One region of the Klebsiella variicola genome, then DNA from elsewhere that is predicted to be linked to it. Evidence: predicted binding sites of a transcription regulator. Region 1 holds the regulator's gene; each other region holds the start of a gene.
The links. The regulator PurR, encoded in region 1, represses purine synthesis genes. The targets are predictions, from matches to a motif close to CANGCAAACGTTTGCNTG.
Positions count from the first base shown of each region.

Region 1 (3,282 bases):
GGCCTGCTTATGCTTTGGCACGACGCTGGCTGCGACCACTGACCCCAGGCCAAAGAAAGCACCGTGGTTGAGGCTGGTAATAATGCGCGACAGCAGCAAGGTGGTGTAATCCGGCGCAATGGATGACAACAGGTTGCCGACGGTGAAGATCCCCATCAGAAAAATCAGCGCATTGCGCCGCGCGCGATGTGACAACAGCAGGGTCATCAACGGCGCGCCGACCATGACGCCGATGGCATACGCACTGATCAGCATTCCCGCCACTGGGATTGAGACGTCCACACCTTTCGCAATCACCGGCAGCAATCCCATTGGGGAGAACTCGGTGGTACCGATGCCAAAGGCGCCGATCGCCAGCGCAAGTAAAGGAAAGTTGATTTTCATTCAATGACTCCATCAGACCGTCAGAGAGGACGGCGTAACATCAGAAGTCAAAAGCATGACATCAATCACAAAAAAACAAAAGTGAACGAAATGACAAAAGATTTTTGCAGAATTGATAATAATGGCGGGATACGGGGAGGAGGCCGCGCTCCTCCCTCACTGGAACATTAGTGCAGTATGGCGGTCAGGCTGAAAGCAACGATCACGCCGAGGGCAATAACCGTGGTGATCAGCGAAAACTTTAAATTGGTATCCATCATTTTTCCCTCTTGTTATCCCCACACCAAAAGTGAGCTTGCTCATTTTTGCACAAAAAATCGCAAAAATCTTCCGGGATTTAGGGCGATGCACATTTTTGCTCTTCCACTTTGCCCCAAGATCGGACAAAATCCCACGCTAATTTAAAAGCGTATCGGCCATTGACCCCTTCCTGTCGTTCTGTGTCGTTTTCCCGACGTGATGCAATGTTGAAAATTGTATTCAGGGTGTGTGTAGGCAAACGTTTACGTATCGATGATCAGGCGATCAGGTCAAGGCATGGAGTGAGATGTAATGGCAACTATTAAAGATGTAGCGAAGCGCGCAAACGTTTCCACTACAACTGTATCACATGTAATTAACAAAACCCGTTTCGTTGCCGAAGAGACGCGCAATGCGGTGTGGGCGGCGATCAAAGAGCTGCACTACTCGCCGAGCGCCGTGGCCCGCAGCCTGAAAGTCAATCATACAAAATCGATTGGTCTGCTGGCGACCAGTAGCGAAGCCGCCTATTTTGCTGAAATTATTGAGTCTGTTGAAAAGAGCTGCTTCCAGAAGGGCTACACCCTGATCCTCGGCAACGCATGGAACGATCCGGAAAAACAGCGCGCCTATTTGTCGATGATGGCGCAGAAGCGTGTCGACGGTCTGCTGGTGATGTGTTCCGAATATCCGGATTCGGTATTGAGCATGCTGGAAGAGTATCGCCATATCCCGATGGTGGTGATGGACTGGGGCGAAGCAAAAGCCGACTTCACCGATGCGGTGATCGATAACGCCTTCCAGGGCGGCTATATCGCCGGACGCTACCTGATTGAACGTGGCCATCGTGAAATCGGCGTGATCCCGGGTCCGCTGGAGCGCAACACCGGCGCAGGCCGCCTGGCCGGCTTTATGCAGGCAATGAAAGAGGCGCATATCAGCGTGCCGGAAAACTGGATTGTGCAGGGCGACTTCGAGCCGGAGTCCGGCTACCGCGCTATGCAGCAGATCTTAAGCCAGCAGCACCGTCCGACGGCGGTGTTCTGCGGCGGCGATATCATGGCGATGGGCGCTATCTGCGCGGCGGATGAAATGGGGCTGCGGGTGCCGCAGGACATTTCGCTGATCGGTTATGATAATGTGCGTAACGCCCGCTATTTCAGCCCGGCGTTAACCACTATTCATCAGCCGAAAGATTCCCTGGGCGAAGCCGCATTTAACATGCTGTTGGATCGTATCGTTAATAAGCGTGAAGAGTCGCAGTCTATCGAAGTTCATCCTCGTCTGGTCGAACGCCGCTCCGTGGCGGATGGCCCGTTTGTCGATTATCGTCGGTAAGGCATCTGGCGGGCGCGGATCACTCCGGCGCCCGCAGCCATTCCCGATTCAGCGTGTCGCTGTCCCCCAGATAGTCGAGCATCCAGTTCAGCGCCGGTGAGGCATCACTCTGCTGCCAGGTCAGACAGCAGGCGGCATCCGGGAACGGATTCTCCAGCGCCAGCGCGGTCCACACGCCGCGATCTACCCATGGTCGGGCGAAATGGCTCGGCACCATGCCGACGCAGAGGCCCGCCGACAGACAGGTGGCCGACGATTCCCAGTCGGGGACCACCACCCTCTTCTGGTTATCCAGCAGCCAGGTTGTTCGTTTGGGCAGTGAACGTGACGTATCCTCCCGCACCAGCGACGGCCAGTTACGCAGGACATCATCGCTCAGGGGTCCCTCCATCTTCGCCAGCGGGTGATCGCTCGCCACCACGCAGTCCCAGCTCAGCATCCCCATATCGCGAAACGCATAGCGGCCCCCGACCGGAATAGATCGCGTTGCGCCAATCGCCAGTTCTACACGGCCGTCGGCCAGCGCATCCCATACGCCGTTGAACACTTCCTGGAAAACGATGAGCTCGACGTCGGGAAAATGGCGATAGAAATCGACGATCATCTGGCGCATCCGCGCCGGTTTCACAATATCATCCACCGCGATCGACAGCTGCCCGCGCCAGCCGTTGGCGATTTGCTGGCACTGCTGGCGGGTGATCTGCATTTTTTTGATAACAGAGCGCCCTTCCTGTAAGAACCAGACCCCTGCGGGCGTCAGCTCCACATCACGATGGCGGCGCTCAAACAAGGGAACGGCCAGCCACTCTTCAAGCTGACGCACGGTATAGCTGATGGCGGAGGGCACCCGGTGCAGCTCCTGCGCGGCCGCGCTGAAGCTGCCGTTGCGGGCCACGGCATCAACCACTTCCAGAGAGTATTCAGACCACATTTTCTGCCTGCAAAATTTTTGAATGCATGTGACAAATATTAGCGTTTCACAAGCCACAATGCACTCCCTACACTCTGCGGCATCGTACCTGTACTCCAAAAATGAGAACGTTATGTCACAACCTGGGAAAGGATTTTTAGTCTGGCTGGCCGGCCTGAGCGTGCTGGGCTTTCTGGCCACCGATATGTACCTGCCGGCGTTTGCCGCCATGCAGCAGGATCTCAATACCTCCGCTGCCTCCATCAGCGCCAGCCTGAGCCTGTTCCTCGCCGGCTTCGCGCTGGGGCAGCTGTTCTGGGGGCCGCTGTCGGACCGCTATGGGCGCAAACCGGTGCTGTTGAGCGGCCTGGCAATTTTCGCGGCCGGCTGTCTGGGGATGCTGTGGGTGC
Region 1 covers NZ_CP010523.2:2,389,047-2,392,328, reverse strand. The annotation lists gene SP68_RS11225 (MFS transporter) at 1-384, opposite strand, end outside; gene cydH (cytochrome bd-I oxidase subunit CydH) at 552-644, opposite strand; gene purR (HTH-type transcriptional repressor PurR) at 937-1,962, shown strand; gene punR (DNA-binding transcriptional activator PunR) at 1,982-2,893, opposite strand; gene punC (purine nucleoside transporter PunC) at 3,006-3,282, shown strand, end outside.

Region 2 (3,282 bases), 1.1 Mb from region 1:
ACTTTGCGCGGTGTTGCGCGTCAGCATCATCATGCCGCGCACGCCGGTGGGGGAAGTGGCCTGCGGATCCCAGTGGGATTCCTGCCAGGCGATCGCGGCCAGCAGGCGCCAGTCAATCTCGCGGGCGTACTTTTCAAATAGCGGCTGCACGTCCGGGAGAATATTTTCCACTGCACGGAGGAAGGTGCGGGTGTCGACATAATCGAAGTCGTTGCCGTGGCCGAGGTATTTCTCCTCCAGGCGCGCCAGCGTCCCGTCTTCATTAATGTTATTGAAGAAATCAAGCATTGCGGCCGACAGCGAATTATCTTCGCCCCGGGCGCTAAACCAGGTGACCGGCTGTTCGTCGGTGATATCCAGGGCCACCGCCAGCTCCGGATGGACGCGCTGAAACAGGCTGACGGCCACCGAATCGGCGACGGTGTAATCGAGTTTGCCGTCAATCACCGCCTGCATCAGCGCCGTGGTACCGCGCTTCTCGTCCACGCGCCAGGCAAGATCCGGATATTTCTCCGCTTTTAAGGCCTGCAGGTCATTGATCGCCACGTGGCCCGGAGCGATAGTGAGTTGCTCGGCGGTTAGCGACGCGAGAGTGCGCGGCCGGATATTACCGACACGATAGACCAGCTGTTGGGAAACAGAATAGTAGGTGGGGCCAGCCTGGTAGTTTTTCACCCGCTCCTGGTTATAAACCAGACCGGCAGCCAGCATATCGGCCTGACCGTCGTCGAGGTCGTCAAACAGCTGGCTGATATTCTGCCGGACGGTTATCTTAAGCGTCACGCCCAGATAGTCAGCAAACTGCTTCGCCAGTTCATAATCCAGACCGAACGTTTTATCGTTCATGGTGGCGAAGGTCATCGGCGAGTTGATGGTGCTGATGCGCAGCTCGCCGCGAGCGATAATACCCGCCACCCGGTTCTCGGGTTTACTGGACCAGGGGATTGACGGCCACAGGGCCGCCGCCAGCAAAAGGGTGACAATGCCGATCAGCAGATAATTAATCTTTAATTTTTTCAGAGCGTTAATCTTCTGCAGCTTCAGGTTCCTCAGCAGGCGATGTCCGGAAAAAACGCAAGGTTGTCGTCGAATGTGCGGCATTCTGCTTAAGAATGCGCCAGTTGGCAACTTATTCGCGATGGTCGTCACATTTATTGATAAACAGCATCAATGATTTTATTTCTACGCAAACGGTTTCGTCGGGGCGCAGGATTCACTATAATGACGCCCGTTTCCCCCCCTGGCTCACCCTGAAAGCTTCGAAGACGAGAGACTTATGATGGAAATTTTGCGTGGTTCACCTGCACTGTCGGCATTCCGTATCAATAAACTGCTGGCACGATTTCAGGCGGCCAACCTTCCGGTAAGCGCCATATATGCCGAGTATATTCATTTTGCCGATCTGAACGCCCCGCTGAGCGCTGACGATCGCGAGCGCCTGGCGCGACTGCTTCAGTATGGCCCGAGCTTAAGCAGCCATACCCCGACCGGTAAATTACTGCTCGTGACCCCTCGCCCTGGCACCATCTCTCCCTGGTCTTCTAAAGCTACCGATATCGCTCACAACTGCGGTCTGACTCAGGTCGTGCGCCTGGAGCGCGGCGTGGCGTATTACGTTGAAGCCTCAACCCTGACCGAAGCGCAGTGGACTGCCGTGGCGGCGGAACTGCACGACCGCATGATGGAGAGCGTCTTCGACGCCCTGGAAGCGGGCGAGACGCTGTTTGCCCATCATCAGCCGACGCCGGTCACCAGCGTTGACCTGCTGGGCGAAGGCCGTCAGGCGCTGATTGACGCCAACCTCCGTCTGGGGCTGGCGCTGGCAGATGACGAAATTGACTACCTGCAGGATGCGTTTACCCGTCTGGGCCGCAACCCGAACGATATTGAGCTGTATATGTTCGCCCAGGCGAACTCTGAGCATTGCCGCCACAAGATTTTCAACGCCGACTGGATCATCGACGGCGAACAGCAGCCGAAGTCGCTGTTCAAAATGATCAAAAACACCTTCGAAAAAACGCCGGACTACGTCCTGTCGGCCTATAAAGACAATGCCGCGGTGATGGAAGGGTCTGAAGTGGGGCGCTATTTTGCCGACCACCAGACCGGGCGCTACGACTTCCATCAGGAGCCGGCGCACATTCTGATGAAAGTGGAAACCCATAACCACCCGACGGCCATCTCTCCATGGCCGGGCGCGGCAACCGGCTCCGGCGGCGAAATCCGTGATGAAGGCGCCACCGGCCGCGGCGCGAAGCCGAAAGCGGGCCTGGTGGGCTTCTCGGTTTCCAACCTGCGTATTCCGGGCTTCGAGCAGCCGTGGGAAGAAGATTTCGGTAAACCGGACCGCATTGTCACGGCCCTGGACATCATGACCGAAGGCCCGCTGGGCGGCGCGGCGTTTAACAACGAGTTTGGTCGTCCGGCGCTGAACGGCTACTTCCGCACCTATGAAGAGAGAGTCACCAGCCACAATGGCGAAGAGTTGCGCGGCTACCACAAACCGATCATGCTGGCCGGCGGTATCGGCAACATCCGCGGCGAGCATGTGCAGAAGGGCGAGATTACCGTCGGGGCGAAGCTGATCGTGCTGGGCGGCCCGGCGATGAACATCGGCCTCGGCGGCGGCGCGGCCTCTTCTATGGCCTCCGGCCAGTCCGATGCCGACCTCGATTTCGCCTCCGTACAGCGTGACAACCCGGAAATGGAACGCCGCTGTCAGGAAGTGATCGACCGCTGCTGGCAGCTGGGCGACGCCAATCCGATCCTCTTTATCCACGACGTTGGCGCGGGCGGTCTCTCCAACGCCATGCCGGAGCTGGTGAGCGACGGCGGCCGCGGCGGTAAATTCCAGCTGCGCGATATTCTCAGCGATGAGCCAGGGATGAGCCCGCTAGAGATCTGGTGTAACGAATCGCAGGAGCGTTATGTTCTGGCGGTCGCCCCGGAGCACCTGCCGCTGTTCGACGAACTGTGTCGCCGCGAACGCGCGCCTTATGCCGTTATCGGCGAAGCTACCGCGGAGCAGCACCTGAGCCTGAGCGACAGCCACTTTAACGATCAGCCGATCGACCTGCCGCTGGACGTTCTGCTCGGCAAAACGCCGAAAATGACCCGCGATGTGCAGACCCTGAAAGCCCAGGGCAGCGCGCTGGATCGCCAACCGATTACCCTTGCTGATGCGGTAAACCGTGTTCTGCACCTGCCGACGGTGGCCGAGAAAACCTTCCTCGTGACCATCGGCGACCGCACCGTGACCGGTATGGTCGCCCGCGACCAGAT
Region 2 covers NZ_CP010523.2:1,292,583-1,295,864, forward strand. The annotation lists gene mltF (membrane-bound lytic murein transglycosylase MltF) at 1-1,101, opposite strand, end outside; gene purL (phosphoribosylformylglycinamidine synthase) at 1,277-3,282, shown strand, end outside.
Region 2: the regulator PurR is predicted to act here: its motif matches at 1,184-1,201, upstream of purL (phosphoribosylformylglycinamidine synthase).

Region 3 (3,282 bases), 1.1 Mb from region 1:
CGCCTCCGGCGCGCCGATGCCGACGCTGGCGGCGATTATCGCTGTGATAATGGAGGTCCCTGCGGCGATCTTAATTGTGTTGGGCTTTTTCACCCGCCCGCTGGCGGTCATCTTTATTTTTTATACGCTGGGTACGGCGGTGATTGGCCATCATTACTGGGATATGACCGGCGATGCGGTATTGCCGAACATGATTAATTTCTGGAAAAACGTCAGTATTGCCGGCGCTTTTCTGCTGTTGGCGATTACCGGCCCCGGCGCGATTTCGCTCGACCGCCGCTAATCGGCAGACACAAAAAAGGCCGCAATCGCGGCCTTTTTTATTGCAACGTTAACGCTTACGCATAAACCGGGAAACGTGCGCAGATATCCAGCACTTTGCCTTTCACACGTTCAATGACCGCTTCGTCATTGATATTGTCCAGCACGTCACACATCCAGCCAGCCAGCTCTTTAACTTCCGCTTCTTTGAAGCCGCGGCGAGTCACAGCCGGAGAACCGATACGGATACCGGAAGTCACGAACGGGCTCTTCGGATCGTTCGGCACGCTGTTTTTGTTCACGGTGATGTTGGCGCGGCCCAGGGCGGCGTCAGCTTCTTTACCGGTCAGGTTTTTATCCACCAGATCCAGCAGGAACAGGTGGTTCTCAGTACCGCCAGAAACCACTTTGTAGCCGCGGTTCAGGAACACTTCCACCATTGCTTTGGCGTTTTTCGCAACCTGCTGCTGGTAAACTTTAAACTCTGGCTCCATCGCTTCTTTCAGCGCCACCGCTTTGGCCGCGATAACGTGCATCAGCGGGCCGCCCTGCGCGCTTGGGAACACGGCAGAGTTCAGTTTTTTGTACAGCTCTTCGCTACCGCCTTTCGCCAGAATCAGGCCGCCGCGCGGACCCGCCAGGGTTTTGTGGGTGGTGGTGGTCACAACGTGAGCATGCGGAACCGGGTTCGGATACACACCCGCGGCAATCAGGCCTGCCACGTGCGCCATATCGACAAACAGGTAAGCGCCGATGCTGTCAGCGATTTCACGCATTTTCGCCCAGTCAACGATACCGGAGTAAGCGGAGAAACCACCGATGATCATCTTCGGTTTGTGTTCCTGAGCCTGCTTCGCCATGTCGTCATAGTCAATTTTACCGGACTCATCAATACCGTAAGGGATGATGTTGTACAGTTTGCCGGAGAAGTTAACCGGAGAGCCGTGAGTCAGGTGGCCGCCCTGCGCCAGGTTCATACCGAGCACGGTATCGCCCGGCTGCAGCAGCGCGGTGTAGACCGCAAAGTTAGCCTGAGAGCCGGAGTGCGGCTGGACGTTAGCATAGTCAGCGCCGAACAGTTCTTTCGCGCGGTCGATAGCCAGTTGCTCAACCACGTCGACATATTCACAGCCGCCGTAGTAACGCTTGCCCGGATACCCTTCAGCATATTTGTTGGTCAGCTGAGAGCCCTGCGCCTGCATGACGCGCGGACTGGTGTAGTTTTCGGAGGCGATCAGTTCGATGTGCTCTTCCTGACGTACTTTTTCCTGCTCCATAGCCTGCCACAGTTCGGCATCATAATCGGCAATGTTCATTTCACGCTTTAACATCCGCATCTCCTGACTCAGCTAACAATAAAATTTCGGCCTAAAAAGGCGGTCCGATTGGACAACGGCCCACAGTATAACCTAATCATTCTGTGATAACAGGTCTTGACAAAGGATTTTACGCAAACGATTGGCTCCGCATGACACAAGGCTTTGAGCAATAACGTCTCTCTCATTATCAACGGATTTCTTTTCAGGTTTGTGATGCAAATTCTTCATGTTGTAACGGCATCGGGGTTAAGTGTTAAAGAACCATTTACATAGCAGGGTTATTTCTATAAGATGCATTTAAAATGCATTAATAAGATAACACACAAGGAAGCACGCTATGCTCGACGCTCAAACCATCGCCACGGTCAAAGCCACCATCCCCCTGCTGGTAGAGACCGGCCCAAAGCTCACCGCCCATTTCTACGATCGTATGTTCGCGCATAATCCGGAGCTCAAAGAGATTTTCAACATGAGCAACCAGCGCAACGGCGATCAGCGCGAAGCGTTATTCAATGCCATTGCCGCCTACGCCAGCAATATCGATAACCTGCCCGCCCTGCTGCCGGCGGTGGAAAAAATCGCCCAGAAACACACCAGCTTCCAGATCAAACCGGAGCAGTACAACATCGTTGGCAGCCATCTGCTGGCGACCCTCGATGAAATGTTCAGCCCGGGTCAGGAAGTGCTTGATGCCTGGGGAAAAGCTTACGGCGTGCTGGCGAACGTCTTTATCGGCCGTGAAGCCGAGATCTATCAGCAAAACGCCAGTAAAACCGGCGGCTGGGAAGGGACCCGCGCGTTCCGCATCGTGAAGAAAACCCCGCGCAGCCAGCTTATCACCAGCTTTGAGTTGGCTCCAGTCGACGGTCAGCCGGTCGCCGATTACCAGCCGGGGCAGTACCTGGCCATCTGGCTGAAACCGGAAGGCTTCGACTATCAGGAAATTCGTCAATACTCTTTAACCCGCAAAGCAGACGGCAAAGGCTACCGCATCGCGGTAAAACGTGAGGACGGCGGTCAGGTTTCCAGCTGGCTGCATAACCATGCCAGCGAAGGCGATGTGGTCTATTTAGCCGCCCCGGCGGGAGACTTCTTCCTTAACGTTGAACCACAGACGCCGGTCACCCTGCTCTCCGGGGGCGTCGGGCAAACGCCAATGCTGGCGATGCTGGATGCGCTGGCGAAGAGCGGTCATCAGGGTCAGGTGAACTGGTTCCATGCGGCGGAAAATGGCGACGTTCACGCCTTTGCCGATGAAGTGAGTGCGCTTGGCGCGGCGCTGCCGGCGTTTACCTCGCACGTGTGGTATCGCAACCCGAGCGAAGCCGACCGTCAGACTGGACGTTTTGATAGCGAAGGTTTGATGGATTTAGCGGCAGTGGCGGACAATATTCGCGCCCCGCAGATGCAGTTCTATCTCTGCGGCCCGGTAGCGTTTATGCAGTTTGCAGCGAAGCAGCTGGTAGAATTAGGGGTTAATAAAGACAACATTCATTACGAATGTTTCGGCCCGCATAAGGTCCTGTAAGCCCCGACGACGCGGGGATTTGGAGGCCGGGTAAGCGCAGCGTCACCCGGCAATACTGCAGCGAGCAGCGAGGATTAAATCGCCGCGTCGTCTTCTTCACCAGTACGGATACGAATGACCCGCGCGACGTCGAAGACAAAGATCTTGCCGTCGCCAATCTTGCCGGTCTGCGCC
Region 3 covers NZ_CP010523.2:1,302,104-1,305,385, reverse strand. The annotation lists gene SP68_RS06275 (DoxX family protein) at 1-283, shown strand, start outside; gene glyA (serine hydroxymethyltransferase) at 339-1,592, opposite strand; gene hmpA (NO-inducible flavohemoprotein) at 1,918-3,108, shown strand; gene glnB (nitrogen regulatory protein P-II) at 3,183-3,282, opposite strand, start outside.
Region 3: the regulator PurR is predicted to act here: its motif matches at 1,709-1,726, upstream of glyA (serine hydroxymethyltransferase).